Regions from separate parts of the Pradoshia sp. D12 genome, predicted to be linked through region 1. Evidence: predicted binding sites of a transcription regulator. Region 1 holds the regulator's gene; each other region holds the start of a gene.
The links. The regulator LexA, encoded in region 1, represses DNA repair genes until DNA is damaged. The targets are predictions, from matches to a motif close to CGAACATATGTTCG.
Positions count from the first base shown of each region.

Region 2: a site for LexA is predicted at 722-735, ahead of uvrB (excinuclease ABC subunit UvrB). Genes of this name have one in related genera too.
Region 3: a site for LexA is predicted at 3,321-3,334, ahead of recA (recombinase RecA). Genes of this name have one in related genera too.
Region 4: a site for LexA is predicted at 2,758-2,771, ahead of F7984_RS04450 (YhjD family protein). Genes of this name have one in related genera too.

Region 1 covers NZ_CP044545.1:1,800,493-1,806,465, reverse strand. Annotated here, with positions in the region: gene tkt (transketolase) at 71-2,077, opposite strand; gene F7984_RS08795 (DUF896 domain-containing protein) at 2,216-2,446, opposite strand; gene F7984_RS08790 (YneB family resolvase-like protein) at 2,523-3,173, opposite strand; gene F7984_RS08785 (cell division suppressor protein YneA) at 3,243-3,566, opposite strand; gene lexA (transcriptional repressor LexA) at 3,720-4,346, shown strand; gene F7984_RS08775 (helicase-related protein) at 4,550-5,973, opposite strand, start outside.
Region 2 covers NZ_CP044545.1:3,555,866-3,561,838, reverse strand. Annotated here, with positions in the region: gene F7984_RS17200 (ABC transporter substrate-binding protein) at 1-138, opposite strand, end outside; gene F7984_RS17195 (CsbA family protein) at 405-632, shown strand; gene uvrB (excinuclease ABC subunit UvrB) at 828-2,804, shown strand; gene uvrA (excinuclease ABC subunit UvrA) at 2,812-5,682, shown strand; gene F7984_RS17180 (magnetosome magnetite crystal formation protein family) at 5,894-5,973, shown strand, end outside.
Region 3 covers NZ_CP044545.1:1,458,066-1,464,038, forward strand. Annotated here, with positions in the region: gene F7984_RS07185 (DUF3388 domain-containing protein) at 1-318, shown strand, start outside; gene F7984_RS07190 (helix-turn-helix domain-containing protein) at 337-1,224, shown strand; gene pgsA (CDP-diacylglycerol--glycerol-3-phosphate 3-phosphatidyltransferase) at 1,306-1,884, shown strand; gene F7984_RS07200 (competence/damage-inducible protein A) at 1,928-3,175, shown strand; gene recA (recombinase RecA) at 3,434-4,477, shown strand; gene rny (ribonuclease Y) at 5,013-5,973, shown strand, end outside.
Region 4 covers NZ_CP044545.1:898,668-904,640, reverse strand. Annotated here, with positions in the region: gene abc-f (ribosomal protection-like ABC-F family protein) at 1-1,632, opposite strand, end outside; gene F7984_RS19675 (RAxF-45 family protein) at 1,762-1,881, opposite strand; gene F7984_RS04455 (TVP38/TMEM64 family protein) at 1,981-2,592, opposite strand; gene F7984_RS04450 (YhjD family protein) at 2,808-3,182, shown strand; gene F7984_RS04445 (competence protein ComK) at 3,195-3,791, opposite strand; gene F7984_RS04440 (IDEAL domain-containing protein) at 4,050-4,280, shown strand; gene F7984_RS04435 (aminoglycoside adenylyltransferase domain-containing protein) at 4,393-5,208, opposite strand; partial or broken gene F7984_RS04430 (GNAT family N-acetyltransferase) at 5,231-5,688, opposite strand; gene F7984_RS04425 (NUDIX domain-containing protein) at 5,735-5,973, opposite strand, start outside.

The sequences.
Region 1 (5,973 bases):
GAATTGTTTGTAAATATATTCATAAAAAAATCACCAGAGAAAGACCCTGGCGATTTTTTAAAAATATATTTTATTTTTGTAGCATTTCTTTTACTAAAGAAACCACATTAGATGGAGTGAATCCGAATTTTTCCATTAACAATTCACCAGGGCCGGAAGCACCAAAGCGGTCAATTGCCAATATTTCACCTTCATCACCTGTATAACGGTCCCATCCGAAAGATGTACCTAATTCAATTGCTAAGCGTTTCTTAACAGTTGAAGGGATAACAGATTCTTTATATTCAGCAGATTGAGCTTCAAAGCGATCAAATGATGGCATGCTGACAACTGATACATCAATGCCGTCATTCGCTAATATAGCCTGTGCTTGAACAGCCAATCCTACTTCAGATCCAGATGCCAACAATATAGCATCGGCAGTATCCTTATTGGAAGGTGAAACTACATATCCCCCTTTAGCAACGCCCTCTTCAGCTAATTCAGCTGATAACGGTAACGTAGTTAAGTTTTGGCGGGATAATACTAACGCAGTTGGTGCAGACTTGCTTGTTAATGCCGCTTTCCATGCAGCTGCCACTTCATTGCTGTCAGCCGGACGGATAAGTGAAACATTAGGCATTGCGCGCAATGCAGCCAAGTGCTCAATTGGTTCATGAGTTGGACCGTCTTCTCCAACTGCAATACTGTCATGTGTAAATACATATGTGACAGGAAGATTCATTAACGCTGCTAAACGAATAGCTGGACGCAGATAATCAGAGAATACAAAGAATGTTCCTCCATACACATGCAAACCACCGTGAAGTGCCATACCGTTTAATGCAGCACCCATACCAAATTCACGTACTCCAAACCAAATGTTACGGCCATCATAGGAGCCTGGCAAGAAATCTTTTTCGCCCTTCAGCATCGTTTTGTTTGATCCAGCTAAGTCAGCGGATCCACCAAATAAAGATGGAAGATTCTTAGCAATTGCATTTAATACTTCTCCGCCTGAATTACGTGTAGCAACGGCTTTTCCTGCTTCATAAACAGGAATATCCTTATCCCAGCCTTCAGGTAATTCGCCTTTAATTGCTGTTTCTAGCTGAGCAGCAAGTTCAGGGTATTCGTTTTTATAGCTTTCAAATAATTGGTTCCATTCTTCTTCTTTTTTAGCACCAGCTTTTACAACAGTTTCTTCAAAATTGTCATAAACATCTTGTGGCACATAAAAATCTTCTTCGAATGTCCATTTGTAATATTCTTTAGTTAATTTCATTTCGTCTTCGCCAAGCGGAGCACCATGAACAGCAGATTTACCGGATTTATTTGGAGCACCGTATCCGATAACTGTTTTTACTTCAATCATAGTTGGACGGTCAAGATCTGTTTTTGCCTCTTCAAGCGCTTTAGCAATTTCATTCAAATCATTACCGTCTTCTACGCGAATGTATTGCCATCCGTAAGCTTTAAAACGCTCAGCAACACTTTCAGAGAAGCTCATGTTTAATTCGCCGTCAAGAGAGATATCATTGGAATCATAAAGGACTACTAAACGTCCCAATTTTAAATGGGCAGCAAGAGAAGCAGCTTCAGCTGATACCCCTTCCATTAAATCTCCATCTCCGCAAATGCTGTATGTAAAATGATCTACAACATCAAAGTTATCTTTATTGTAGACTGCCGCCAAATGACGTTCCGCCATTGCCATACCGACTGCCATCGCAATACCTTGGCCTAGTGGTCCGGTTGTAGCTTCTACGCCTTTTGTATGTCCATATTCAGGATGTCCAGGTGTTTTACTGCCCCATTGTCTGAAATTCTTAATTTCTTCCATATCAAGGCCATAACCTGATAAGTGCAATAAGCTGTATAAAAGCATGGAACCATGTCCTGCTGATAATACAAAACGATCACGGTTAAACCAATCCGGATTTTTTGGATTATGGTTCATGAATTTGGTCCAAAGTGTATAAGCCATAGGAGCAGCTCCCATAGGCATACCAGGGTGACCTGAATTAGCTTTTTCAATTGCATCGATTGAAAGTGTACGAATAGCTGTGATAGATAAATTATCTTTTTCTGTGAACATTGCCTACATCCTTTCAGATTAACCTTCTAATTTATATTAATGAAGTATAAACAGGTTGACAAGACTTTGTTGGTAAATGCTACAAAATCGTCACTCCTTAAACTATTTTTTTGGAGTCTAGCCTATTATCCTATACCCTTAATGTAATTTTTTATTACGTAATTTTTTTATTTTTTCAGGTGTGACATCCTTACCTTCTGGATCGATAATGGTCAAACCTTCAACCGTATTTCTCATTGAAGTACGAAAGGTTTCCAAATACTCTTTCCTTAGAAGAGATTGTTCAGTGGCTTCTTCTTTTGTAAGCCCAACTGTTTTTGATTTCTTAGATAATTCATTAATTCTTTTAATTTTATGCATTGGCAGCATGGTATTGCTCCTTCTATATAAAATATAAGTAGATATTGTCATCGTATAGAAAAACCGCTGGATTTTCAAGAAGGAACTATTGATTAGTATTCTTTTTCCTATATTCTGAATATCTTCGGTGAATAGTGGCTTTAGAGAGATCATAGCCTTTTCTGTTTAAATTCTCCGTAATTTCAGCAAATGTTAATCCTTTAATACGCAGCTCAATGACCTCTTGTAAAGGTACCTCTGACCTTTCTCTTCCGCCTCCAAGATGTTGATTTGCTAAATTTCTTTGCGGTTTATATCCATTTTCAATGGCTCGTTTCATCCCTCTTCTGATTTTACTGTTTTGCAATTTTCGCTGATATTCCTCTACTATACTAATGATTTGCAAAATCATGGCATCTGTTTCAGAAACCTCAAGCTCACCATTATGAGTAACCGTATATAATTTAACTCCTTCTTTATAGATGCAATGTAATAGAGCAATCTTGGCATTTCCTCTGCCAAGTCTTGTTTCATCCTGAATCAAGAGACCCTCGATTTCTCTATTTTTCATTTTTTCCAGCAAGATTAGAATGCCTTCTCGTTCTAAATCATATCCACTGGCTTGTTCTTTCTCGATTATTACAACCTCGAACCCTTTTATGGCAGCCAGTCTTGTTAACTCCTGCTCCTGCCTTTCCAGTGATGTTTCCTGTGAACTTTTATCTGTGCTGACTCTGCAATAAATTCCAACCTTCATTTTCTATCACCATTCTTCTTTACATATAGATAAGGCCGGGAAACATTCCCGACCTTTCTGATTATATAGTTATTTATCAGAATCTGCTAAGTGTAGCATTTCTGTGCTTTCGTTCATTTTCTTTACAGGAATCACAATCGTTTGCCCTTCCTTTATATGATTAATGTGCAAGTCATTATTTTCCTGAACCCAAGAGACAAATTCAGTCTGTGTCATTTTACTGCCGTTAAAACGTTCAGCCATATCCCAAACTGTATCTCCTTTTTTAACCGTAATTTGTTGATAATCGTCTTTTGGTGCTTCAATATTTGTTACTATCATTGTAGTTATTAATAAGAAAAGACCTATAAAAAACAAGATTGAATAGCTATAAGAAGTCCATAATTTTTTCATAAATAAACCCCCATCGAATGTATGTTCGTTTAATATAAACTAAGTATAAACCGAACAAACGTTTTGTGTCAACACAAAAAACGAACTTATGTTTGTACTGTTAAACAGGAAATGATATACTAAAAACAAGAAAAGCTAAAAGAGGTGCGGGAGATGACTACTAAATTATCCAAACGGCAACAGGATATTTTGCTATATATTAAAGAAGAGGTAAAAACGAAGGGCTATCCACCTTCCGTTCGAGAAATTGGCGAAGCAGTCGGACTGGCTTCAAGTTCCACAGTTCATGGTCACTTAGCGCGATTGGAAAGCAAAGGACTCATCAGACGGGATCCTACAAAACCGCGTGCTATTGAAATCCTGGATATGGATCCACATGACCATATTCCAAAAACAAACTCAGTTAATGTACCATTAATCGGGAAAGTAACTGCAGGGCAGCCTATTACAGCTATCGAAAATATTGAAGAATACTTCCCTCTACCTGAGCATATGGCTCCTGCCGATGAAAATGTGTTTATGCTTGAAATTATGGGTGACAGTATGATTGAAGCTGGAATACTTAACGGTGACTATGTTATTGTTCGCCAGCAGCATACAGCAAACAATGGTGAAATTGTCGTAGCCATGACTGAAGATGATGAAGCTACCGTAAAACGTTTCTTTAAAGAAGATACTCATTTCCGTCTGCAGCCGGAAAATTCTATGCTCGAGCCTATCATTCTACAAAATGTCAGCATCCTCGGTAAAGTGATCGGGTTATACAGAAATATTCAATAAGAACGATGGGACCGGCTTTCAGCCGGTTCTACTTATGTGTTTAAAATCTATTATCTCTATTTTCTCTATTAAACTTATGCATTTAAAGATTGGCATATTCCACTTTATAAATAGATTAACGCTTTTATTTATCTCGTTGTTTACATAATATAATTATGTAATACAAAAAGCTTGCAACCATTATGATTGCAAGCTTGAAGGTCCTATATATCCCATCCTTTGTAATAGTATCTTGATCGTTTACTCTCTTCATAACACGACTGACAAATAGCAAATGGATAATTCCAGCTTAACGGCTTATTGCATGACCGACATTTTGTTTGATATTTTTTAACCCCTTTTCTTAACTGATTATGTGCATCTGAACTGATTTCTTCTCTTACTCGCTCCCAATAGACCGTTTCACTTCTTCTATCTAATTTATACAAAAACAATAAATGCAATCCTACTGATTTATAAGATAATTCAAGTTCATCCAAGGAATCTTTCTTTATTAAAGGCTCTCTCAATTCTCTTCTATCCACAATGGCTTTCATATTATAGAGCCATTGATTAACAAGGCTCTCCTCATTCGCTGAAAAAGGTAAATGCAGAAAACCGTATAAATCAGTTATCGACATTCGTCCTTCTATTTGTTCATGGCGAATTAAATGATATAAAGCTTTTTCCTGAGTAAGCGGTGCTTTTGTTGTTCCGGCAGGATTTTTAAATTCATCCCATAATTCAAAGAATTGATCAAAGCTGGAATGATAACGTTTAAAGCGTTCAAATACACCCTGTGTAGGAGCTATTGTAAATGTACTGATTGGCCGGTCTTCACCATTCAACAACCGTTTCATTAAACCAATTTGATCAGTAAATGCCACTCTTCCTTCATTATATATACCTTTACGGCCGGCACGGCCTGCTAACTGCTTTACTTCCTGGGAGGTCAATAAACGTCTTCTCGTGCCATCAAATTTATCATTTTCCAGAAAAACGACCCGCCTAATTGGTAGATTGAGCCCCATTCCGATAGCATCTGTTGATACAATCACTCGCGTCTCCCTGTTAATAAACCTCTGAATTTGTTTAGCTCTTGTCTCAGGAGGCATACTTCCATAGATCACACTTACTTTATGGCCGTTTCTTTCCAGCTTTGAAGCGGTTTGAAGCACTTTATTTCGAGAAAATACAATCAATGCATCTCCTGCCTTGGTATGTTCAATCTTAAAAGGTTTTTTCTCTACAATCAGCGGTATATCACGTTTGTATTCATGAATTTCAATATCATTTCCCTGAAGCAGATTTAAAATCATCCTTTTAGAGTTGTGACTGCCTATAATGTGAACTTCCCGAGCACGCGCTTTATTAATAGCTCTAAACCAAGAAAACCCACGATCCTTATCTGCGATCATTTGCGCTTCGTCTATAACCATGACGTCGAATTCATCTTTCTCGGTAAACATTTCAATTGTGCAGGAATAATGCGTGGCATTTGCAATATCTTTTTCTTCTTCACCTGTCTTTAATGCACAGGCAATTCCGTTGTTTTTAAGCGTTTCATATACTTCAAGTGCCAATAGCCTTAAAGGTGCCAGGTATATACCAGATGCAGCTATCCTTAATCTATTTAGTGCCTGATAAG
Region 2 (5,973 bases), 1.8 Mb from region 1:
TCTGGCATATGTAATTTCAACTGTTTCTTCTTTTGAATCGTTCTCATCATTAGAGGTTTCTTCGGCATCCGAACATGCTGTTAAGGCAATCCCTAAGAAAGCAGCAGAAGAGATGGATAACCATTTTTTAAGTTTCATATTTTCCCTCCTATATTAATGAATACTTGCTTCTTTATAAATTCCTTTAGATTTGGTTAACGAAACCTAATTTTGGATAAAATTTCATACATGATCCTAAAGGCCTATGGACACATTTGAAGTCAGAGGGGTGCCAAATGGAGGGCCAGTCAGCGATTAACTTAGTATCCTGCTGGATTAATCACATGAAATGTAATATATTTGTAGCTGAATAGAATTGCTGGAAAATAGCTGCGTGATTCCAGAGGAAGCAGGTGAGACCTCAGATGAAGATTTTAATAGCTCTTTTAGCTCCAGGTTTATTAGTTGTGCTCTTTTCAAGAGTGACATATAGCTGCATAGTCGGTTTGTGTTTAACGGTTGCCCTAATCGCCGCATCAGCGTATAAAGGCTATACATCATCCTGGCCTCTGATTATAATTGACGCATTTTCATTAACGGCCGGGTATTGGTATTCTCAGCGCATGATCAAAAGAACACCTAAAAGTGCATAAACAACAGACTGAGTCTTCCATATTATTGAGGAAGACTCTTTTATTTTTTTGCAGGATGGGCATAAATGATATTATTAAAGTTAAAAAAGGGAATGTTTGTTCGCTTTTTATTGGTTTGTTTATAGATGATTGTGGTAAAATATTGTTATCAAATAAAACGAGACTTGAGATGAAAATGATGAAAGGGGCTTTTGTGTGAGTAAACAATTTGAATTGGTTTCCAAGTATACTCCTCAAGGAGACCAGCCAACTGCAATTAAAGAGCTAGTGAATGGAATTAATAATGGCGTTAAGCATCAAACGCTGCTTGGCGCTACTGGAACCGGAAAAACATTCACGATTTCAAACGTGATAAAAGAGACTAATAAGCCCACCCTTATCATTGCTCATAATAAGACGCTTGCTGGACAGCTGTACAGTGAATTTAAAGAGTTCTTTCCGAATAATGCAGTCGAGTATTTTGTCAGTTACTATGACTACTATCAGCCTGAAGCGTATGTACCTCAGACTGATACCTTTATAGAAAAGGACGCCAGTATTAATGATGAGATAGATAAACTGCGCCACTCTGCAACATCTGCATTATTTGAGCGGAAGGATGTCATTATTATTGCCAGTGTGTCCTGTATTTATGGCTTGGGTTCTCCAGAAGAATACGGGGAAATGGTTTTATCCATACGAGTTGGCATGGAAATGGAGCGGAATCAGCTATTACGTAAATTGGTCGACATTCAATATGAACGAAATGATATTAACTTTCAACGCGGAGCATTTCGAGTAAGAGGAGATGTAGTAGAGATTTTTCCAGTCTCAAAGGATGAACACTGTGTACGTGTTGAATTTTTCGGCGATGAAGTGGAACGGATCAGAGAGGTGGATGCGCTGACTGGAGAAATTATCGGCGAAAGAGATCATGTAGCTATCTTCCCTGCATCCCACTTCGTTACAAGAGAAGAAAAGATGAGGATTGCTATTCAAAATATTGAGACGGAATTGGAAGAGCAGCTCACCTTTTTAAGAGGTGAAGGAAAGCTTCTCGAAGCACAGCGGTTGGAGCAAAGAACCCGTTACGATCTTGAAATGATGAGAGAAATGGGCTTTTGTTCAGGAATCGAGAACTATTCCCGACATCTGACCTTAAGGCCGCCGGGCTCTACCCCCTATACCCTTATCGATTATTTCCCTAAAGACTTTTTAATGGTTATAGATGAATCCCATGTTACAGTCCCGCAGGTTCGCGGAATGTATAATGGAGACCGCGCCCGGAAAGAGGTACTTGTCAATCATGGTTTCCGTTTGCCGTCCGCAATGGATAATAGGCCTTTGCAATTTCAGGAGTTTGAAGAACATGTCAACCAGATTGTTTATGTATCTGCTACACCGGGGCCTTATGAACAGGAGCATTCACCGGAAATGGTTGAACAGATTATCCGTCCAACAGGACTGCTGGATCCAACTATTGATGTTCGCCCGATTGAAGGTCAAATTGATGACTTGTTAGGGGAAATTAACGAGAGAATCACAAGGGATGAGCGTGTCCTAATCACTACATTGACTAAGAAAATGTCTGAGGATTTAACGGATTATTTAAAAGAGCTTGGCATCAAGGTTCAATATTTACACTCTGAGATTAAAACACTCGAACGAATCGAAATCATCAGAGATCTGCGTCTTGGAAAATATGATGTGTTGATTGGAATAAATCTACTGCGTGAAGGGATTGATATTCCGGAGGTCTCACTCGTAGCTATTCTTGATGCGGATAAAGAAGGATTCCTGCGTTCAGAACGGTCTCTTATTCAAACGGTCGGCCGTGCTGCCCGTAATTCAAACGGTCATGTTATTATGTATGCAGATAAAATAACGAATTCCATGGAAATAGCGATTTCAGAGACTAAAAGGCGCCGTGCGATTCAGGAAGAGTATAACAGGAAACATGGCATCGTTCCCAAGACGATTCAGAAGGATATTCGCGATGTCATTCGGGCCACTCATATAACGGAAGATGAAGAAGAAAAAGCTGCAAATAAATACGAGAAACTTTCCAAGAAAGAGCGTCAAAAAGTAATTGCAAATATGGAAAAAGAAATGAAGGAAGCAGCCAAAGCGCTTGATTTTGAACGTGCTGCCGAACTTAGAGATTTAATTTTAGAGTTAAAAGTGGAAGGATGAACATAGGATGGCACTTGATAAAATTGTAATTAAAGGGGCCAGGACCAATAATCTTAAGGATATTGATGTGACAATCCCCCGGGATAAGCTGGTTGTACTGACGGGTTTATCCGGTTCCGGAAAGTCCTCCCTGGCTTTTGACACAATCTATGCGGAGGGCCAGCGCCGCTATGTGGAATCTCTTTCCGCATATGCCCGGCAGTTCCTCGGCCAAATGGATAAACCGGATGTTGATTTGATTGAAGGGCTGTCTCCAGCGATATCAATTGACCAAAAGACGACAAGCCGCAATCCTCGTTCAACCGTTGCGACAGTGACAGAGATTTATGATTATATGCGTTTATTGTATGCCAGAGTCGGCAAACCAGTCTGTCCTGTGCATGGGATTGAAATTACATCTCAAACAATTGAGCAAATGGTAGACAGAATCTTGTCCTATCCAGAACGCACGAAAATGCAGATTCTGTCTCCGGTTGTAACAGGCAGAAAAGGTACCCATGTCAAAATGCTTGAAGATATTAAAAAGCAAGGGTATGTCCGTGTCCGTGTAAACGGAGAAATGTATGATTTGGATGATGATATTCGTCTGGATAAAAATAAAAAGCATACGATTGAAGTGGTCATCGACCGGGTTGTCGTGAAAGAGGGAATCAATGCCCGCTTAGCTGATTCAATTGAATCTGCACTCCGTCTGGGTGATGGTAAAGTTATCATTGATGTAATAGGCGAGGAAGAGTTGCTTTTCAGTGAGCATCATGCCTGTCCGTATTGTGGATTTTCAATTGGGGAATTGGAGCCTCGGATGTTCTCGTTCAACAGTCCATTTGGCGCCTGCCCAACATGTGATGGACTGGGCTTTAAAGTAAAAGTTGACCGGGCTGCCGTAATTCCTGACCCGGAATTAACATTAAGGGAGCATGCAATCGCTCCATGGGAACCTACCAGTTCTCAGTATTATCCTAAATTACTTGAATGTGTATGCAATCACTATGGTATAGATATGGATGTTCCAGTCTCTCAAATACCGGAAAGCCAGCTTGATAAAATTCTTTATGGCTCGGATGGGGAGAAAATCTATTTCCGTTACGAGAATGATTTCGGGCAAATACGGGAAAACAGAGTGGAATTTGAAGGCGTATTGGCTAATGTAGAACGCCGGTTTAACGAAACAAGTTCAGATTATACACGTGATCAGATGGAAAAATATATGGCCGAGCAGGCATGTCCAACCTGTAAAGGCTATCGTCTGAAGAAGGAAACGATGGCGGTATTAATAGCAGGACAGCATATTGGCGAGATTACGGCCCTCTCTATTAAAGATGCTAACGATTTCTTTGAAAATTTGAATCTATCCGAGAAAGATATGAGTATCGGCCGTTTGATATTTAGGGAAATCAAAGAAAGGCTGGGCTTTTTGAATAATGTTGGCTTGGAATATCTGACATTAAACCGAGCAGCCGGAACACTTTCAGGGGGAGAAGCACAGCGAATCAGATTGGCTACTCAAATCGGCTCGCGCTTAACAGGTGTTTTATACATTTTGGATGAACCTTCAATTGGTCTTCATCAACGTGATAATGACCGATTGATTGCGACGCTGAAAAGTATGCGTGACATCGGGAATACGCTTATTGTGGTGGAGCATGATGAGGACACGATGCTGGCAGCGGATTATTTGATTGATGTCGGTCCTGGAGCAGGAGCGCACGGCGGTGAGATTGTCTCAGCAGGTACGCCGGAGGAAGTGATGGAGGATTCTAATTCCTTAACGGGCCAATATTTATCAGGGAAAAAATTCATTCCTTTGCCACAGGAACGCAGAAAGGGCGATGGACGATTAATTCAGATTAAAGGTGCTAAAGAGAATAATCTCAAAAATGTAAATGTATCTTTTCCGCTTGGGACATTTGTAGCTGTTACAGGAGTATCCGGATCAGGTAAAAGTACATTAGTGAATGAAATTCTCCATAAATCATTAGCTCAAAAGCTGCACAGGGCGAAAGCGAGACCAGGAAACCACCGCGAGATAAAAGGTGTGGAGGAACTGGAGAAAGTGATTGATATTGACCAATCACCAATCGGTCGTACGCCGCGATCCAATCCGGCAACCTATACAGGTGTGTTTGATGATATCAGGGATGTGTTTGCTTCCACAAATGAAGCGAAGGTCCGTGGATATAAGAAAGGCCGTTTCAGTTTCAATATTAAAGGCGGACGCTGTGAAGCATGCCGTGGAGATGGAATCATCCGAATAGAAATGCATTTCCTTCCGGATGTCTATGTTCCTTGTGAGGTTTGTCATGGAAAACGGTATAATCGGGAAACATTGGAAGTAACCTATAAAGGGAAGAATATTTCTGATATTTTAGATATGACAGTAGAAGAAGCACTTCAGTTCTTTGAAAATCATCCGAAAATCAAACGGAAGATCCAAACCATTTATGATGTTGGTCTGGGATATATTAAGATGGGTCAGCCTGCCACAACACTATCCGGCGGAGAAGCGCAAAGGGTTAAGCTGGCGAGTGAATTACACCGTCGCTCCAATGGCCGCTCACTCTATATTTTGGATGAGCCGACAACAGGACTTCATGTTGATGATATCTCGCGTCTCTTGGAAGTATTGCAGCGCTTGGTTGATAATGGCGATACAGTGCTTGTCATTGAGCATAATTTAGATGTCATTAAAGCAGCTGATTATTTAATTGATTTAGGTCCTGAAGGTGGAGAAAAAGGCGGAACCATTTTGGCTACCGGAACACCGGAGGTTATAGCGGAGACACCTGAATCTTATACAGGAAAATATTTAAAGCCCGTTCTAGAACGTGATCAGGACCGTATGAATAATAAAATCAAGGAAAAGCAAGCCGCCAGATAAAACGGCTTGCTTTTTATCCATATCCGGCGTATTTGCTTCAGAGAACTTACTCATACGTTTGCCCGTGCACCTTTAGAAAACTCATAGATTAACGATTTCTGGCCAGGGTATAATCGAAAAGTTACCATTTTCCAATTGTTGTAAGGTATTGTTGATATATAAGAAACTTTCTTTCAATTTATACGTACAATTAGGAGAGGTGTCTGTATCTATGACAACAACTAATCGATTTCTGGCTGCTCTATGTTATTTCAGTTTCTTCTTTTTAGGCTTCATCTTTCCTACGGTTAT
Region 3 (5,973 bases), 340 kb from region 1:
TTATTAAAACAAACCGTTCGAAATCAATTAATTGAAGATGAATACAATGAAGATAACTTATTTATTCTGGATGGGATTGTTTCAACTCGCAGAGCCAATGAAAGGCATTGGCAGCTTGTGCGTGAGATCATGAGACTTGATTCAATTAAAGTTGTTGAACATCCTGATGTGTTTGTACAAAATTCAGAGTATACAATGAACGATTTTGATTATATTATTGAACTACGTAATGACCCGAACGAAGAGATCACATATGAAGCAGTAGACCAACAGTCCTCTTTATTTGGAGGATCCGAATTTGGATCGTTTGATTTTTAGTGATTAGAAGGTGTTTATATGACGGAATTAGGTAAAGTATTAAAGGAAGCCAGAGAGTCTAAAGGATTAACCCTGGATGACCTTCAACAGATAACCAAAATACAAAAGCGTTATCTTGTTGGTATAGAAGAAGGCAATTATGAAATGATGCCGGGCAAATTCTATGTCAGAGCGTTTATTAAACAATATGCTGAAGCAGTTGGATTAGATCCTGAACAGCTTTTTGCGGAGCATCAAACGGATATTCCTGCGGCAGTTCAGCAGGAGGAGATTCCTCAAAAATTATCTAGAGTGCAATCGAAAAAAACATTGCCAGTACAGCATTCAAAGTGGATGGAAGTACTTCCTAAAATTTTGATAGCTGTGTTCCTTGTTGCAGTAGTGGCTATTATTTATTACTTTGTAGCAAAAGCCATTGGTAATAATGATGACACAGGGACAGTTAATCAAAACGGTGACCCTGTAAGACTTGAGCAGGGTGAATCCACAAACCAAGAAGAAAACACCAATGAGAAAGAAGAAACGGAAACAGAAGAAGAAAGTAATCCAGAGAATGCTGAGGAAGAATCTAAAGAGCCGGAAGAAGCAGGTTCTGCTGAGCTGAAAGTGACCTCCGCGAATGGAAAAAATACAACATATGAATTAAGTAATACAGATGAATTTAAGGTATCAGTAAAATCTACCGGCGAGACATGGGTATCTGTTAAAAACTCCAAGGGAGAAAATCTCTTCAATGGGGTGATTCAAAATGGAGAAAGCCAGGATTTTGATCTTTCAGATGATAATCAAATAGTCATGAATATAGGGAAAACTCCAGACACTGAAATTTTTGTTAATGATGAAAAACTGGAGTATGAAAGTGAACTGATTGTTCAAAACATAACGATTGATTACACGAAGGAGTAAGATTGGAAGGTCATCAATGGATGGCCTTCTCTCGTCTATCCTTTTATAAATAAAATTTAAAAGTAAAGTGAGGAACATCAAGTGAATTTACCGAACAAGATAACGATTTCCAGAATTTGCATGATCCCTGTGTTTATGATTATCATGCTTCCATCCATTGATTGGGGAACGTGGGTGATTAACGATGTGGAGTTGCCTATCTCTCATTTTGTTGGAGCTATCATTTTTATCATTGCTTCCACTACTGATTGGATTGATGGATATTATGCTAGAAAACATAATCTGGTCACAACCCTTGGAAAGTTTCTTGATCCGTTGGCAGATAAACTTCTTGTATCTGCAGCATTAATTATCCTTGTAGGATACGAGTTGGCCCCTGCTTGGATTGTTATTTTAATTATCAGCCGTGAATTTGCGGTAACAGGTCTTCGCCTGGTTCTAGCCGGTGAAGGTGAAGTGGTTGCAGCGAATCAATTGGGTAAAATTAAAACATGGACTCAAATCATAGCTATAGCTGCATTACTATTGCATAATCTACCATTTGCGTGGATTAATTTCCCGTTTGCTGATATAGCTCTTTACGTAGCCTTATTCTTTACTCTATGGTCTGGCTGGGATTACTTTGCTAAGAATAAACATGCGTTTTTAAATTCTAAATAAGGGTATCATTCTAAATATAACTTGTTAAATGGCGGGTGACAGAATGAATGCAGAATTAATAGCGGTAGGCTCTGAGTTATTACTTGGACAGATTGCAAATACCAATGCTCAGTTTATATCAAAAAGCCTGGCAGAGATAGGTATTAACGTATATTACCATACAGTAGTTGGGGATAATCCTGTACGATTAAAAAAGGCTATTGAAATTGCAGAATCCCGAGCAAATCTCATAATATACACTGGTGGGTTGGGACCAACAAAGGATGATATAACAAAAGAAGTTGTAGCTGCCCATATAGGTAAAACATTAATAACAGACCAAAAAGCTATGGAAAATATTGAAGAATATTTCAAGAAAATAAAACGGGTGATGACAGAAAACAACCGGAAGCAAGCATTGGTTATTGGAGGATCGGAAGTATTCCCTAATCAAAATGGAATGGCTCCCGGAATGGTTGTGTCTCATGGGGATATTCTTCACATTTTATTACCAGGTCCTCCAAGTGAAATGCAGCCAATGCATCAAAATTTTGCAGTTCCTTATCTTTTGAGATTAATGGACAGGGTGGAGCGTATAGATTCCCGAGTCCTCCGTTTCTTTGGTATTGGGGAATCACAGCTTGAAACAGATATAGAAGATTTACTGGATCAGCAAAGTAATCCGACAATAGCGCCTCTTGCCTCAGATGGAGAGGTAACTCTTCGTATTACAGCTAAACATGAATCTATTGAAGAAGCTGACAAACTATTAAAAGAGACAGAAGAAAAAATTCTTTCGCGTGTGGGAGAATATTTTTACGGATATGATGATGCGACTATTATGACTGAACTTATCAATCTTTTAAAAGAAAATGAGCTTACAATATCGGCAGCAGAAAGCTTAACCGGCGGAATGTTTCAGGAAAAAATGACGGATATACAGGGAGCCGGTTTAATCCTTAAGGGCGGTATTGTTGTTTATACCAATGAAGCAAAGGAAAAGCTTTTGAAGGTCGAACAATCAACCATCGACCAATATGGAGTTGTCAGTGAGCAATGTGCTATGGAAATGGCTGATAATATTAAAGCCATGCTCCAATCTGATATTGGGATTAGTTTTACTGGAGTAGCTGGACCAGATGAATTGGAAGGTCATCCGGTAGGGACTGTTTATATCGGTATAGCCATTTCCGGTCAGAAAACGTACGCAAAGAGATTGGACTTAGGCGGTATGCGTGAGGTTAATCGGGTAAGAAGCATGAAGTATGGCTGTCATTTTCTTATCCGAAAGTTGAGAGAGTTATATGCATAATAGAAAACCCCAACTTATATGGTTGGGGATTTCTATTGTTTATAAAATTGAGATAATTTTAGTTTTACTTTAATTACTGCTAAAAGCATTCTGTTTGCTAGAGAGTTTCTTTAAATTTATTAGCAAAATTACCATTAAAACAATACGAATAAATGTTCGCTTTTTTACTTGTTAAATGGGGACAGATGAGGTATAGTATAAATAAGTTCTAAATTATACATGTAATGTTTTTATATAGATATGGGGAGGAAATAAACTGTGAGTGAACGTCAAGCTGCGCTCGATATGGCGCTAAAACAAATTGAAAAGCAATTTGGTAAAGGTTCAGTAATGAAGCTGGGGGAAAGAGCAGACAGAAAGGTTTCTACCATTCCAAGTGGTTCGCTTGCTCTTGATTCAGCCCTCGGTGTGGGTGGATATCCAAGAGGTAGAATAATTGAGATTTATGGACCGGAGAGTTCCGGTAAAACGACAGTAGCTTTACATGCAATTGCTGAAGTACAGGCACAGGGTGGACAAGCAGCATTTATTGATGCAGAACATGCTTTAGATCCGGCATATGCACAAAAGCTTGGCGTAAATATAGATGAATTATTACTTTCCCAACCAGATACAGGTGAACAGGCATTGGAAATTGCTGAGGCGCTTGTACGAAGTGGTGCAATTGATATTATCGTTGTTGACTCAGTGGCTGCTTTAGTACCAAAAGCTGAGATTGAAGGTGAAATGGGAGATTCTCATATGGGTCTACAAGCCCGTTTAATGTCTCAGGCTCTTCGTAAACTTTCTGGATCCATTAATAAATCTAACACCATAGCAATCTTTATCAACCAAATCCGTGAGAAGATTGGTGTTATGTTTGGTAACCCAGAAACAACTCCAGGTGGTCGTGCTCTTAAGTTCTATTCTACGGTTCGCCTTGAAGTAAGACGTGCAGAACAACTGAAACAGGGAAATGATATTGTAGGGAACAGGACTAAAGTAAAGGTTGTTAAAAATAAAGTGGCTCCACCTTTCAAAGTGGCAGAACTTGATATTATGTATGGTGAGGGTATTTCCAAAGAAGGAGAAATCATCGACATTGGTTCTGAATTGGATATTATTGAAAAGAGTGGGTCTTGGTACTCATATAATGGAGATCGCTTAGGACAGGGAAGAGAGAATGCGAAGCTCTTCTTAAAAGAAAATCCAGATGTTCGGGATGAAATTTCCATTAAAATCCGCTCAGCCTATGGATTAAACGGTGAAGCGAAAGTGGTTGAAGCAGCAGAGGAAATGGATAAATTTGATTTACCTGAATAAGTAGTTTGTAATGGGCAAACCTGATTATGGGTTTGCTCTTTCTATAGGTGGGCCTCAGGGTGTGTTTTATTATAAATTTAGCTGTTTCTGAAGAGAATCATGAAAGAAATAATATTTAGGTAGTATAGTGACTGGCAGAGTATGATCAATCAGTAAGTGTTGTTTGAGAAAAATCTATAACTTTATTAGAAAAGATGCGAAAAACAAATAATTTCTTCGGCTTTTGTACTTTTACTCAACTTAATGGGAAGCGGCTGTCTTAAAGTGGAGAGTATTATTAGAAACTATGACCTAGGTGGATAGGGTCACGAAAATTGTATATCTGTCTGTATTTTCTAAAAACGATTAAAAGAGCGTCAGGACTTGCTCTTGACAACAAATTTTCATAACTTTACAATAGAAATGTATTAATATCTTTTTTTATGACATGCCTAAAAGCGATTGTGCTGTATATTTTTAGATGATGTACATGCCAGAATTGAAAACAATGTAGTAAAAGAGATTAAAAAAGTTAATAGCAAGAGGAGGTGTAATGATGGATCCAATCGCTATCATCTCCATTTTGCTTGGCCTAATTGTTGGTGCAGTTGTTGGCTATTTGTTAAGAAGATCTATAGCTGAATCTAAAATATCCGGCGCAACGAACGCAGCTGAAAAAATTATTGAGGACGCAAAGCGTGAAGCGGACGCCTTGAAAAAGGAATCCCTTCTTGAAGCAAAGGATGAGATTCATAAGCTTCGGACTGATGCTGAAAAGGAAGTTCGTGATCGACGAACTGAATTACAGAGACAGGAAAATCGAATTCTACAAAAAGAAGAGAATCTGGACCGTAAAGCAGACTCTCAAGATAAACGTGAGGCTTTATTGGAGAAGAAAGAAGATTCTCTGAACCAAAGACAACAGCATATTGAACAGATGGAAAGCAAAGTGGACGAGATAATTCAAGCTCAAAGTTCTGAACTTGAACGTATTTCTAGCCTGACTAGAGAAGAAGCAAAAGCCATTATCCTTGATCGTGTTGAGAAAGAGCTATCACATGATATTGCAATCATGATGAAAGAGAGCGATAACCGAGCGAAGGAAGAAGCAGACAAAAAGGCACGTGAAATCTTGTCACTTGCGATTCAACGTTGTGCAGCAGATCATGTGGCCGAAACGACCGTTTCTGTTGTTAATCTTCCAAATGATGAAATGAAAGGTCGAATTATCGGTCGAGAAGGACGTAATATTCGAACACTTGAAACGTTGACGGGAATCGATTTAATTATTGATGATACACCTGAAGCTGTCATTTTATCTGGATTTGATCCAATTAGACGTGAAACTGCAAGACTTGCCCTTGAAAAGCTTGTTCAGGATGGGCGTATCCATCCGGCTCGTATTGAAGAAATGGTTGATAAAGCAAGAAGGGAAGTCGATGAGCATATCCGTGAAATCGGTGAGCAAACAACATTTGAAGTTGGGGTTCATGGCTTACACCCAGATTTAATAAAAA
Region 4 (5,973 bases), 900 kb from region 1:
TAACATATCTGCAAGCATATGCTCTCTCGCCCAAGAGTAATTTCCTAAATAAACCTGTAATATTCGATTTTGTAGCCAATATGTTTTTTGAAATAGCTTATTCAGCAAGTATCGATCATGGCTGACCACAATAATGGTCCCCGAAAATTCACTTAATGCTTCTTCCAGCACTTCTCTCGAATCAATATCCAAATGATTCGTTGGTTCATCCAGTATCAATAAATTAATATCCTGGTACATTAGCTGAGCGAGTCGTAATCTCATACGCTCACCCCCGCTTAATTTTTCTACCTTTTGAAAGACTTGAAAACCATAGAAAAGGAACCGGGCCAGAATATGACGGGCTTCCCCTTCTGTAACATGGACCTCTTGGCGGAAGGCCTCCAAAACGGTCATGTCTTTTCCTTCTTGAAATAGCTGTTGAGACAAGTATCCAATCTTCACATTGCTGCCCAGTTTGACCTCTCCAACGTCAGGTGTAAACTCATTCAGAACCAGTTTAAGAATGGTTGATTTCCCGGTGCCGTTAGCACCAACAATCGCAATTCGTTCACCGTATTGAACAAGCAGGTTCATATTCTCAAACAGTGTTTGCGTACCAAATCGCTTCGTAATTCCATGAAGCTGCAGGACATCTTTACCGCTTCGCTCAGATTGGTCGAAGTCTAGATCCATTTTACGTCTTTCTAAAATGGGCCGTTTAATTTTCTCCATTCTCTCTAAGGCACGTTCCATATTGCGGGCACGTTTATGCAATCCTTCACTCGGTGGATTCGCCTGATTGGCCCATTCCCGCAATCGTTTTATCGCTTCCTTCATTTTTTTGATTTTCTTCTGCTGTTCCTTATATTGATTAAATTCTTCCAAAAGCCGCTTTTCTTTTGCTTGCACGAATTCAGAGTAGTTTCCTTCGTATACGAATACCTCTCCATCGTCCAAATCTAAAATCCTCTTAACTGTTCGATCCAGGAAAAATCGATCATGCGAGACAATCAGAACTGTCCCATCATAGTCTTCGAGGAATCCTTCAAGCCATTCAACTGCACCAATATCCAGGTGATTGGTTGGTTCATCCAACAATAGGAGATCTGGCTTTTGCAGAAGCAGCACTCCTAAACAAACTTTTGTTTTCTCACCTCCGCTTAAGGAAACAAAACGTTTATCGAGCATCAAATCGAGCATCAGCCCATTGGCTATCTTCATAATCGTGCTATCCATCTCATAGCCACCAAGCCGTTCAAACTGCTCCTGAACTTCTCCATACTGTTCTATACTGCGAGCCAATGAGCTATCATTGGTCTCAGTAGCCATACTATGTTCTAATTTATCCAGTCTCTCCTTCAGCTCAATCATATGGCCAAAAGCAGATTGCAAGCATTCATATACCGTGATGCCGTCAGTAAAGTCAGGGATTTGTGACAGCAAGCCTATTGCTGCACCCTTTTTAATGTGAATAGCCCCCTCATCAATTGTTTCGACGCCTGCTATCATTTTTAGAATTGTTGATTTCCCACAGCCATTCCGACCGACGAATCCAACTCGTTCTCCTTCCTTGATCTCAAACGTAATATTTTCAAATAGCTTTGTTCCGCCATAGTTTTTTTCAATTTGCTGTACACTGCATACAATCATGTGTATGAACCCCTCTCATGCTCATACCCTGTACATGAAAAAAAGCCATAGGAAAGTCGATATAAGACTTCCCCATGGCTTTTGAATTCCTATTTTATCAAGGGTATAGAGACTTATTATCGTTCTTTTTCATATGAAATTTCCTGAAAAGGGCAGACTACCCCCTTGGCGAAATTGCACATGAAAAATGGCACGGATCAATGACAAGTTTTCAAGCCATTGCAAACATACCTTCACAGAACGATTCATCTCTACACCTCCTTTAATGGAATAATTTAGTTATAATTATAAACTTTCAGTCAACTATTAACAACTGCTTTTTTCACTCTTCACAGATATCCTTCCATTCTACGAATGGTCCTTCTGTTCCACCCGATTCAAACGGATTTCTACTTGTTTGCCTACTAGCCATAAAAGGAAAATGACGATACCAACAATAATACTTTTTACTGGTTCGCGAATTAAAGACATAATGTCATGGCCAATATAACTAATAGTAAAGATCATGACCAATTTCCCTGCAAAGACAGCAAGCATATATTGTTTTGGACTAATGTCAGATAATCCGCAAACTATATTTACGATCGCGGAAGGAGTGAATGGGAAACAAAGCAAGATAAACAACGGGCCAAATCCATGATGATTGATCCAGAGCATCGCTTTTTGCACAGCCGAATGTCTATGTAAAAATGAAAGGGCTTTTTTCTTTCCATATTTTCTGGACAAATAAAACACAACCATCGCACCAGCGACAGCACCTGTCCAGGAGAGAAGAAATCCAATCCATAAGCCAAAAGCATTGGCATTAGCCGTCACAAAAACAAACAAAGGCAAAAAAGGAAGGAACGCTTCAACAAACGGGAGCAACAATCCCGGAATGGGACCTAAGTTTCTATAATCACTTATTAATTCGGCTAAATGCTCCAATGTTAGCCATTCTGTTAACCAATTAAGATCCATAGTCTCTCCTCACAAACAAATAACAAATTCAGTCCATACTATATAAATATCCCCATATACATTAGATTGAAACAATCCTTACCCCTATTATATCAGATTGCTGTAAGGAGAGAATTAGTTAGAAAATAAACTTGTCAAAAATGTGAAAAGCGATTATTCTATATAGGAACATACGTTCGTTTTTTTTTTACAGACATTGAAAGGACGCGATTTACATGACCCGCATCCCTACAGAAGAGCGCAATATAATGGAAAAAGCGATCTATCTACCCATGGTCCTCACCGTACTTGCCCGAGACCTTCAAGTGGTAAAAGCATCGCCCCTTAAATTAAAACAACCATACATATTATTAATTGATGAAACCATGAAACAGGTCCAAGCAGAATTGAAGCAAGCAAGCCACTATATGAGGACACATCAACTCAAAGTGGAAGAAACAAAAAGAGACGAATCATTCACCTCCTTTTTATTTCTGTATAAAGGCTATGAGGAATACCATAATTATTTCAATCCCCGTATTCGAAATAAAGTACAGGAATTACTGGAGTATTATTTTTTGAAGCAGTGGACTGACCAACTGAAAAATTAACAGCAATAAGTTTCATCGACCTTCCTTATAACTATTTGATGAATGCATTAAACCATGCTTTGCTTGGAAATCCGAATTCCTATCATTAACTTGCATGGCGTTATATAAATAATGTGTCTTTCGCTCCGTCTCTGCTAAGGTTTGAAGCAGCTTCGACTTCAGCATTGCAGTTCTGAGCATCTGGTTTTCAATGATACTATATGAAACTGGAACAACGATAGATTGCTTATTATGAAAATTAATTTGGGTTTTAGTCGCGTCAATCTTAACTCTGGATACAATGTGTTCATAAGAAAGCCAAATACATGATTCTTTTGCAGGAGATGTAGTAGGAAAAAAGAATAATCGATTAGCCGCTTCTAACGATATCGGCACTTTATGCGAGATACCGAGGAGCTTTTTCGTCGACTGGCACCTCCCAGGATAATCAGCCCCAAAATAATCACAGCTGGATTTTACTACTTCCGATGGCCTAAAAGGTACTAAAATTTCTTCATCAAATTCAATCACTTTAGAATACGTTTTCGATCCGTATTCTACTGGAACAACAGCAAATGTAAATGGACTTATTTCGTAATCCTCTCTCCTGGTAATCACGTTCTTTTCCATAGCTTCCTCCTTATAAATCCTGCAATTAAACTACAATTTCAATATAACATAATATTTTAAAATAATTGGTTTATTCACCAAAATTTCAATTTTAACCCAGAACCCCCATGATTGTTACGGTTAATTCATTTTATATTCTGGGTATATGATAAATAACTATTTCAAACTACCAAAGTAAATTTTCTGAATAATTTAAATATTTAGTTGATTTTTCTTTTCATCTGACTTATAATAAAAAAAAGCAACGGGGGGATATCCATGAATCACGAAAAAGCAAATACAGATATCGTAAAAGCTGTTGATGTGACTGTTGACCAGGGGACCATGGAAGATCTACTGATGGATATGATGATTTACGAAGCTCAACTAACCCATGCACATAGGAAACTGAAAGAAGAAATCGATCATGCCTTGGACAATAAGGACAAAGAAGCATTTATGAAACTTTCCGCCGAGCTAATTGAATTGGAGAAAAACTTTGGGAATTAATTCAAACAACTTGTAACGAATAAATACGGTGTATAAACAAAATCACAGAGCGAGGATCATTTAATCCCGCCCTGTGATTTTCTTGTTTTCACTCTTTAATCACGGTATTTCCCTAAATAAAATGAAAACGTTGACAGTATTTAATCAAATACTTTGAAAATGTTAGGGTCGAATCCAAACGTTCCTTGTTTGAACTATATAAAGTCTCCTTATCAGTTGTGCGAGCAAGAACAGCTTCATTAATAATCTGATGATACTCTTTTGGCATATGGCTTAAACCATATCTCCCTGCCCCTGTCTTGGAAATGATATCGTCTTCCGCTAACGTATAGTATTGACAAAGCAGCCCAAGAACTGTCCATTCTATTTCCTCCCGTATATCGTGAGCAGGCATGTTCAGCAATTCATCGAATGAGGATTCCAACCACTGAACTCGATCGCCCCAGTATGTATTCATATTCGCGAATACATAGGATTGTAATTGTTTCGAGCGGAATTCCAGTTCAAAATCCGAGGAAGCAGGCCCAAGAACAGTAATTCCTTTTTTAGCAAAAAGTGTCCATGTCACAGGATTGAAATTAAAATAGGGGCCAAAGCTTAAATTTCCGCTATTATAATAAAAATGATTTTGATGATTATTGTTCACTTTCCCTAAGTCTCCCCAAGTAATATAGACACCGTCCATCTCTGGAGTCTTATATTTTTGAGCGATCATTCTATGAATCTTTGAGAGAATACCAGCTTCATCTTCTGTGAAATGCCGACTTGTGACAGAAATAAAATCGATATCACTTTTACCTTTTTCAAAGGCATCCAGTGCAATGGAGCCATGTAAATACAAGCCCTCCAACTCATTTGGCAGATATTCATTGAATAATCCTTCGTATTCATTCAAAATAGTTTCTACGATTTTTGGTATTTTCAACATACCTATCCCTCTATTACTATAGTTAGTATAATTCTATTGTCATAAACACACTGTTCGGGTTCTCTTTGTAATCTGCAAACGGCTTACAATATTGAAATCCAACACTCTCTAAAGCCTTTGGGCTGGTTTAAAGGCAGCCATTGATCCGGTTTCCAGACTTAGTTTCTTATAGTTACGTTCCTTCGCTATATTGATAATGTCCTCTAGCAGCTTTCTAGCTACCCCTTTTCTTAAATGATTCAGTGAAGTTTTCATCGATTTAATCTCTCCATGAGTCATATCAAGTTCTTTCAGGGCCCCACAGCCAACTAACTCCTCATTCTCCCAGACACTCCAAACCGTGATATTTGTTTTTTTCAACTCTTCCAGATTTAAAGCATGTATACTCTCAGGTGGAGAATGCTCGGCCATACTGTAAAGATGGCTACTAATTAAAGCAGCCACTTCAGTTCCTCTTAAATCATCCAATTTAATCTTCATTCAATCATCCCTCACCTTTGACGCCCCAAAAAGAATATACAAATCTTTAATTTATGTCTCCTAAATAGACGGGAACCTTATCACCTTTGTGATAGTTGATTACCTGTTTTCTCATTGCTTGAGGATAGAGTCTGTATGCTAATAAATCACTTAACGGCAGCCATTCTACTCCGATTTGTCCCTCATCAGGATTTAGTCCATTTTGAATCACTGTATTCCTTCCTTTAATCGTACATAAAAACATATATTCAATTTGATGGGTTTCCATATCAAAAGCAGCATGTT